Regions from separate parts of the Variovorax sp. PMC12 genome, predicted to be linked through region 1. Evidence: predicted binding sites of a transcription regulator. Region 1 holds the regulator's gene; each other region holds the start of a gene.
The links. Region 1 encodes LexA, which represses DNA repair genes until DNA is damaged. Its sites were predicted from a motif close to ACTGTATNNNNATACAGT; they were not measured.
Positions count from the first base shown of each region.

Region 2: a site for LexA is predicted at 839-856, ahead of C4F17_RS00900 (DNA topoisomerase IV subunit B). Genes of this name have one in related genera too.
Region 3: a site for LexA is predicted at 1,357-1,374, ahead of imuA (translesion DNA synthesis-associated protein ImuA). Genes of this name have one in related genera too.
Region 4: a site for LexA is predicted at 897-914, ahead of C4F17_RS14945 (putative DNA modification/repair radical SAM protein). Genes of this name have one in related genera too.

Region 1 is NZ_CP027773.1:1,395,751-1,397,945, reverse strand. Features, by position in the region: gene C4F17_RS06445 (D-2-hydroxyacid dehydrogenase family protein) at 1-430, opposite strand, end outside; gene C4F17_RS06440 (hypothetical protein) at 521-883, opposite strand; gene lexA (transcriptional repressor LexA) at 1,013-1,696, opposite strand; gene C4F17_RS06430 (asparaginase) at 1,770-2,195, shown strand, end outside.
Region 2 is NZ_CP027773.1:172,552-174,746, forward strand. Features, by position in the region: gene C4F17_RS00895 (MFS transporter) at 1-730, opposite strand, end outside; gene C4F17_RS00900 (DNA topoisomerase IV subunit B) at 889-2,195, shown strand, end outside.
Region 3 is NZ_CP027773.1:1,739,488-1,741,682, forward strand. Features, by position in the region: gene C4F17_RS08105 (Y-family DNA polymerase) at 1-564, opposite strand, end outside; gene imuA (translesion DNA synthesis-associated protein ImuA) at 533-1,342, opposite strand; gene C4F17_RS08115 (CmcJ/NvfI family oxidoreductase) at 1,517-2,195, shown strand, end outside.
Region 4 is NZ_CP027773.1:3,200,488-3,202,682, reverse strand. Features, by position in the region: gene C4F17_RS14955 (YbhB/YbcL family Raf kinase inhibitor-like protein) at 1-404, opposite strand, end outside; gene C4F17_RS14950 (Rieske (2Fe-2S) protein) at 428-802, opposite strand; gene C4F17_RS14945 (putative DNA modification/repair radical SAM protein) at 931-2,184, shown strand.

The DNA of each region.
Region 1 (2,195 bases):
GCGGCATCGAGGCCGACTTGAGGCCCGATTGCTGCCACGCCCCGTGCTTGAGGTTGCTGATGTATTGCGGCAGCCGGCGCATGGCGGCCATGATGAGCGCCCAGGTGAGCTCGGCAGGTGCCTGGGGGGAGCCGGAGCCTTCCGCCACGGCGATGCCGCGCTCGGTGCAGGCCGCCACGTCGATGTGGCCTGCGACGCGACCCGTTTGCGAAATGAGCTTGAGCTTGGGCAGCTTCTCGATGAGCTGCCGGGAGATCTGTGTGCGCTCGCGAATCAGCACGATCACGTCGGCGTCCTTGAGGCGAACCGAGAGTTGCCCGATGCCCTTGACCGTGTTGGTGTAGACCTTGGCTGCGTACGCGTCCAGCTTGGCGGCGCAGCGCAATTTGCGCACGGCGTCCTGATAGTCGTCGAGGATCACAATATTCATGGCGTGCCATTGTGCCTCGCAGCATTGGGATGTCGCACCCCCGAACGTTTGGATACCCACTGCCGACGGGCTCTCCCAGGGGGCCGCGCCTCAGTGCAGGCGTGTGGAGCGGGGCGCGGTGACCATGGCTTCGGCCGCTTCGAGGGCCGCCAGACGGTCGAGCTCCGCGCACACGTCGTCCATGCGGCCGGAGATCACGACACGGTTGCTGCGCTGCTGGCCCTTTCCGTCGACCACACGCACCACGCGCAACGGGCGCGCCGGTGCGGTGGCTGCGGCCGCCGGTGGCGTCGCGCCGCAAGACGGTCGCACCGCGACATAGCGCAGGCCGGCGGAACTCTCGCTGTGGTCGAGCGGGGTGTGGCGATGGGGGCGGCGTGCCTGAATCAAACGGTTGGCGAGCGATTGCAGCGGCATCCAGAAATCAGCGATGGCGAGGAGGGCGATTCCCATGTGAACTCCAAAAAAGTATGAGGTTGAACACAGGCAGGATTTCTTGAATCGGCCGCGACAGGGTGATGGCGACTTCGCGCCATACGCCCGCCACCTGTCGCGGCCGGGTGAGTGCTGCTGCCAGCAGGCCTACATCAGCATGGTGTTGCGGATGAGGCCCACGGCGAGGCCTTCGATCTCGAAGGGCTCGCCGGGCTGGACGATGATGGTCGGGTAGTCGGGGTTCTCGGCGTGCAGCTCGATGACCTGCTTGTTGCGTTTCAGGCGCTTGACGGTGACCTCGTCGCCCAGGCGCGCCACCACGATCTGCCCGTTGCGCGCTTCCTTGGTGGCCTGCACGGCGAGCAGGTCGCCGTCCATGATGCCGGCGTCGCGCATGGACATGCCGCGCACCTTGAGCAGGTAGTCGGGCTGGCGCTGGAACAGTGTGTTCTCGACGTAGTAGGTCTGGTCGACGTGCTCCTGCGCCAGGATGGGCGAGCCCGCGGCGACGCGGCCGATGAGCGGCAGCGCCAGTTGCGCCATGCCGGGCAGCGAGAGCGAGAACTGGCCGCCTTCGCGGTGGCGCGTTTCGTTCAGCGAGCGCAGGGCGTCGCCCTTGAGGCGGATGCCTCGCGAAGTGCCGCTGACGAGTTCGATGACACCCTTGCGGGCCAATGCCTGCAGGTGCTCTTCGGCCGCGTTGGCCGACTTGAACCCGAGTTCATTGGCGATTTCGGCGCGCGTGGGTGGCGCGCCGGTTCGGGCGATGGCGCTCTGGATCAAGTCCAGGATCTGCTGCTGGCGGGCTGTAAGCTTCACGGCGAACTGCATATGTGGTTCCTTGCGGCACTGGCTAGATATCCAGTACCTGTATTTTTAACCAGTTTTAAAAAGTTGACAAGACATGCCTGATTTCCCCTCGCCTGAACTGCGCCGCGTGGTCGTGCTGGGCACCGGCGGCACCATTGCCGGCAAGGCCGCCAGCAGCGGCGACAACATCGGCTACACGGCCGGGCAGGTAGGCGTAGTGGACCTTCTGGGCGGGATCGAGGCGCCCCGGGGCGTGACGCTGGTGGCGGAGCAGGTCGCGCAACTGGACAGCAAAGACATGTCCCTCGAGACCTGGCAAAAGCTCGCGCAGCGCTGCGCGCACTGGCTGGCCGAGCCCGACGTGGCGGGCGTGGTGATCACGCACGGTACCGACACGCTGGAGGAGACGGCCTTCTTCCTGCATTCCGTACTGGCGTGCGCGAAGCCTGTGGTGCTGACCTGCGCCATGCGCCCGGCGAGCGCGCTGTCGCCCGATGGTCCGCAGAACGTGCGCGATGCC
Region 2 (2,195 bases), 1.2 Mb from region 1:
CGCGCAGGTAGGTCGGCATGTGGATGCCGATGAACGCCAGCTGGAAGCCGCAGACGAAATACCCCGCCATCAGCAGCCCGAAGCTGGGGTAGCGGAAGGCTTCGCCCACGGCCTGCAGCACCGACTGGTCGCGGTGGCCGGCCAGGGCTTCGGTCCTGGGCTCGCGCAGGCCGAAGGCCAGGGGGACGATGACCAGAACCAGCACCGCCACCACGGCCAGCGCCGTCTGCCAGCCCAGGTGGCCGATCAGCCAGCCTTCGACGGGCGCCATCAGGAACTGCCCGAACGAGCCGGCTGCCGCCGCCACGCCCATGGCCCAGGAGCGCCGCTCGGCCGGGATCTGCCGGCCGATCACGCCGTAGATCACCGCGTAGGTCGAGCCCGCCTGCGCGGCGCCGATCAGCACGCCGGCGCTCAGTGTGAACAGCAGCGGCGTCGGCGAATGCGCCATGCCGAACAGCCCCAGCGCATAGAACACCGAGCCGCCGATCAGCACCCGGAACGCGCCGAAGCGGTCGGCCAGCATGCCCGCGAACACGCCGAAGATGCCCCACGACAGGTTCTGCACGGCAAGCGCGAACGAGAAGGTCTGTCGGCTCCAGTCCTGCGCCTGCGTGATGGGCTGCAGCCACAGGCCGAAGCCGTGGCGGATGCCCATGGAGAGCGTGACGATCATCGCCCCGCAGAAGAGGACTTGCTTGATCGAAAGAGTGCGGACTGGCGTTTGCATGATGGCGTCGAATGTAGCGACATGGCTGCTTCGGCAGGCGGCCCGGCGGCCAAAGCCATTGATGATTTATAGGCGTCGTTTCAATGCGCGCCGGGCATCAAAGCGCCTCCTGTATGGGTATCCAGTTGTTTGGCGGCGACTGACTACAATCCGCCCCCATGGCGACTCCCCCCAAGACTCCCCCCAATTCTTCGTCCGCGTCCTCCGGCTACTCGGAAGGCTCCATCCGCGTGCTCAAGGGCCTGGAGCCCGTCAAGCAGCGCCCGGGCATGTACACCCGCACCGACAACCCGCTGCACATCATTCAGGAAGTGATCGACAACGCCGCCGACGAGGCGCTCGCGGGCTACGGCAAGAAGATCAAGGTCACGCTGCATGCCGACGGCTCGGTCAGCATCGAGGACGACGGCCGCGGCATTCCCTTCGGCCTGCACCCCGAGGAAAAAGCGCCCGTGGTCGAGCTGGTCTACACCCGGCTGCATGCCGGCGGCAAGTTCGACAAGGGCTCGGGCGGCGCCTACAGCTTCTCGGGCGGCCTGCACGGCGTGGGCGTGTCGGTGACCAACGCGCTGTCGAAGCGGCTCGAGGTGTCGACCCACCGCGAGGGCTCGGTGGCGAAGCTGGCCTTCAGCGGCGGCGACGTGATCGAGCAACTCGAGGTGCGCAAGCTCGAGGCCGGCGAGCGCAAGCAGGGCACCACGGTGCGCGCATGGCCCGACGCCAAGTACTTCGAGACCTCCGCGCTGCCCATGGGCGAACTCACGCACCTGCTGCGCAGCAAGGCCGTGCTGATGCCCGGCGTGAGCGTCACGCTCACGAACGAAAAGACCAAGGAAAGCCAGCAGTGGCTCTACAAGGGCGGCCTGAGCGACTACCTGATGCAGACGCTCAACGGCGACCCCGTCATTCCGCTGTTCGAAGGCGGAGGCCATGCCGACAAGAACGCCGACAACTTCGCCGAAGGCGAGGGCGCCGACTGGTGCGTGGCCTTCACCGAAGACGGCCAGCCGGTGCGCGAGAGCTACGTCAACCTGATTCCCACCAGCGCCGGCGGCACGCATGAAAGCGGCCTGCGCGACGGCCTGTTCACCGCGGTGAAGGGCTTCATCGAACTGCACTCGCTGCTGCCCAAGGGCGTGAAGCTCCTGCCCGAAGACGTGTTCGCGCGTGCTTCTTACGTGCTCAGCGCCAAGGTGCTCGACCCGCAGTTCCAGGGCCAGATCAAGGAGCGCCTGAACTCGCGCGACGCGGTGCGCCTGGTGTCGAGCTTCGTGCGGCCCGCGCTCGAACTGTGGCTCAACCAGCACGTCGACTACGGCAAGAAGCTGGCCGAGCTGGCCATCAAGGCCGCGCAGACGCGCCAGCGCGCCGGCCAGAAGGTCGAGAAGCGCAAGGGTTCCGGCGTGGCCGTGCTGCCCGGCAAGCTGACCGACTGCGAGAGCAAGGACATCAGCCACAACGAGGT
Region 3 (2,195 bases), 340 kb from region 1:
CGCGGTTTCGGCCAGCGCGGGCAGTTCGAGCTTCTGCTCGAACACGTCGGGCAGCGTGAGCCAGGCATGGCTTTCGGGGCGCAGGCCCCAGGCGGCATCGAGCGCATCGCGCAGCTCGGCACCGAAGCGCCGCGTGAGCCCGCCGCGCGGCAGCGCAGCCACGTCGCCCCAGGTGCGGCAACCGAGGCGCGCGAGCAGGTCGAGGTGCGCGCGCGCCGCGCTCAGGGTGTCGAGCGGCAGGCCGGCGGGCACGTCTTGCGGCCGCTTCTCTTCGCGCGCGAACAGCCGCAGCCGCGCCAGCGCGATGAGGCTGGTGGCGCCCTGCGTACCCAGCATGCGCGCGTCGGGCGCGGGGTTGTCGGCCAGCAGCAGGCGCATCAGCTGCAGCCGGCCGCCCCAGAGGCGTTCACAGGCCGAGACCTCGAGCATCAGCGCTTCGTCCTGCCAGGCGACGTGGGGCGTGTAGCGCAGCGCCCACCAGCCGAGAGCCTCGGGCATGGGCAGGACCGGGCCCTCGGGCGTGCCGGCGTCGTCAAGTAGCCACCGCAAGGCGATCCAGTGCACCTGGGCCTCCTTTCCACGCGTCGATGCGCACCACCTTGGCGGAGGTTGCCGTCTCGCCGGCTTCCACCACGGTGCCTTGCTGCTGCAGCCGCAGCTTGCGGCGCACCCGGGCGGCGGCCAGCAGCGCGGCCATGCGCTCGTTGCGCGCGGGCAGCATGACCGGCGAGGCCAGCGGCGGCCCGCGGCGCTTGAGGATGTGCAGCGCGATCTGCGAAGCATCGGCCTCGCAGCGGTCGGTGCGAAGGCGCAGCCGCGCGGGCGAAGCCGACAACGCGACCGAGTCGGGCCGGCACACGAACAGCAGCAGTTCATGCTGCGCCGCCGCCAGTTGCAGCCGCCGCAGTTCGGCCACCCGCGCCTGCGGCAGCCACGCCACCACGGCCGCCACGTCGGCGCAGCGCAGCGCCTGCTCGCAGGCCCACAGCCGCGCGGCCGGTGCCTCGCTGCGCACCCACATCAGCGCTTCCACCGGCAGCCCCTGCGCCGCGAGCGACGGCCCGCAGGGCTCGAAGGGCGGGCCGACCAGCACCACCGGCCCGCCGCGCGCCTGCACCGCCTGCGCCAGCGCCGGCAGCAGCAGCCGCCAGACATGGGCTTCGGGCGCGGCCTGCAGCAGTTCCGTCATCGCGCCGACCGGCCATCCGCCGCCCGGCAACTCCGCGTCGAGCGCGGCATGGCCGGTCGCGACGACCTGGGCGTCGGCCAGGCCGAGTTCGTCGGCATGCCAGACGCCGCGGCCCGCGGCAGCGGAAAAGGAATCGAGGAAAGGAAGGCCCATGGCGAAGACTGTTAACTGTATTTTTATACAGTATTCCATGGGCTGCGGGAAAAAAGCTGTTTTTCTTCGTCACGGGGATTTTCATATTCCCGGTGCTCATGCGAAGGCGCCCAGAAGTCGTTTGAGCCGGGGCTGCCGCTTCGCTCCAATGGAGCCGTCCAACAGGAGCACCGCATGACCACCCCCAGCACAGCCGTCACAGCCGTCACCGCAGGCCTGAACTACCTCCAGCCGTCCGCCCTGCGCCCCGTCAGCTACACCTTCCAGCCGCCGCCCGACACGCCCTGGGAAAGCGGCAGCTACGAACTGCGCCCCATGCCCATCGCGGATGCGCGCGCAGCCACCGCGCCACCCGACATCGAGCGCGAAGGCTTCGTGCTGCGCGACGCGCCCACGGCCGTGCGCGACTTCCTCGACGACGCGGAGGTCACGGCCATCTACCATCGCGAGGTGGCCGAACTGGCACTCGCCGTCACGGGCGGCACGCGTGCCCATGTCTTCGACCACCTGGTGCGCAGGCGCGAAGCCGACCGCGCCGCCCTGAGCTTCGGCCGCCGCGCGACCGACGGCCGGGCCGCCGCCAACGGCCGCATCCACAACGACTACACCGAGGAATCTGGCCGTCGCCGGCTGTCCCTGGTGCTGCCCGACCCCGAGGAAGCCGCGGCCGTGCGGCGCTATTGCATCGTCAATGTCTGGCGTTCGATAAGGGGGCCGGTGCTCGACACGCCGCTCGCCGTGTGCGATGCCCGCTCGGTGATGGCCTGGGACCTGGTCGACGCCGAGGTGCGCTATCCGCGCCGCACCGGCGAGATCTACCTCGCGACGCATTCGCCCTCGCACCGCTGGTCTT
Region 4 (2,195 bases), 1.8 Mb from region 1:
GCCACGTTCGGGCCCATGGTGAAGTTGAAGTTCGAGCCCGCCTGGCCTTCGCCCGCCTTGAGCTCGCCGCGCTCGGCCGCGATGTTGTAGGCCACCCAGTGCGACACGCCGAGGCCGGCCGCGCCGTCGGGGTCGAACACCAGCACGGCGACCGACCGGGTCTTGGCCGGCAGGTTGCTCCAGGCCACCGGCGGAGAGATGTTCCTGCCGCCGCACTCGCCCGCGCCGGCATGCTCGGCCGGGATCACGCCGTTGTCGGCAAACGCTGCGGACGTCACTCTCATGCCCGTGGAAGCCTTGCCGCCGGTGCCGGCCGCCATGCCGGTGCAGCCCGCCAGCACGCCGGCGAGGGCCAGCGCCGCGACCGACAGGGCGAGGGGGTGAGGCCGGGTGTTCTTGCGCATAGGGTTCTCCTTGAAGGTTGTGTTCATTCGGCCTGGCCCGGCCAGATGCTGCCGTCGGGCCGCTCGTGAACCGCCACCGGCACGAGGCTGGCGCCCTTGCACGGGCCGCCCACGCACCTGCCGGTGTCGGGCTCGAAGATCGCGCCGTGCCGCGCGCACATCAGGAAGCGACCCGAGCTCTCGATGATCTGCCCTTCGAAGTCGAGCGGCCCGCCCGCGTGGGGGCACTGGTTGATGTAGGCGTACACGCCGTCTTGCCAGCGCACGGCAAAGGCGGGGGTGCCGTCCGGTGCGGTGAACTTGACCGCGATGCGATCGGCGGCAAGCGCGGTGGAAATTGGCGTGGGAGCGGGGGAGGGCGCGGGGGTGGAGGCGGGTGCTGTCGGGTCGTCGGTCATCTGGCAGCGAGGGTAGCCAAGGTTGGTGGGCGGCGCAACGCCGCGCCGGTGCGGCCGGCCCGCTTACAAATCGCAGCCTTTGGGATGGCCGATGACTGTATATTCATACAGTAACCAAGAGGTCTCCCGTGGACATCCATCGCAAACTCGCCATCCTGGCCGACGCCGCCAAGTACGACGCCTCCTGCGCATCCAGCGGCTCGCAGCCGCGCGACTCGGTGGGCGGCCGCGGCATCGGCTCCACCGAGGGCGCGGGCATCTGCCACAGCTACGCGCCCGACGGCCGCTGCATCTCGCTGCTGAAGGTGCTGCTGACCAACCACTGCCAGTACGACTGCCTGTATTGCGTGAACCGCGCTTCGAGCAACGTGCCGCGTGCGCGCTTCCGCGTCGAAGAGGTGGTGCAGCTCACGCTCGACTTCTACCGGCGCAACTGCATCGAGGGCCTGTTCCTGTCGAGCGGCATCATCAAGTCGCCCGACCACACCATGGAGCAGGTGGTCGAGGTGGCGCGTGTGCTGCGCGAGGAGCACGACTTCCGCGGCTACATCCACCTGAAGACCATCCCCGACGCCAGCGACGAGCTGCTGGCGCGCGCCGGCCGCTATGCCGACCGGCTCAGCATCAACGTCGAGATGCCCACCACCGAGGGCCTGCAGGCGCTGGCGCCCGAGAAGAACGAAAGCGCCATCCGCCGCTCCATGGCGCGGTTGCGCCTGCGCATCGACGACACGCGCGAGGAGGCGCGCCGCGTGGTGCCGATCCGCGCGCTGCCCGGCGCGGCCCCTGCCGCCGCCAAGCCGCCGCCGTTCGCGCCCGCCGGCCAGAGCACGCAGATGATCGTGGGCGCCGACGCCACCGACGACCGCCACATCCTCGCGTCGAGCGCCACGCTGTACGGCGCCTACAAGCTCAAGCGCGTGTACTACTCGGCCTTCAGCCCCATTCCCGATGCCGCCCGCGCGCTGCCGCTGGTGGCGCCGCCGCTGATGCGCGAGCACCGGCTCTACCAGGCCGACTGGCTCATGCGCTTCTACGGCTTCGAGCACCAGGAGATCGTGGCCGCGCCCGACGGCCTGCTGCGGCTGGACGTCGACCCCAAGCTGGCCTGGGCGCTGGCGCACGCCGAGCGTTTTCCCGTCGACCTGAACCACGCCCCGCGCGAGATGCTGCTGCGCGTGCCGGGCCTGGGCGTGAAGGCGGTCGAGCGCCTGCTGCAGGCGCGCCGTGTGCGCCGTGTGCGCGCCGACGATCTGCGCCGGCTGCACGTGCCCTCGCGCAAGGTGCTGCCGTTCGTGGTGGCCGACGGGCACCGGCCGGCGGCGGGCGCCATGGCCGCCGCAGTTCCGGCAGCCCGGCCGGCGCAGGCGGCGCTGTTCTGAGCTGAGCCGGG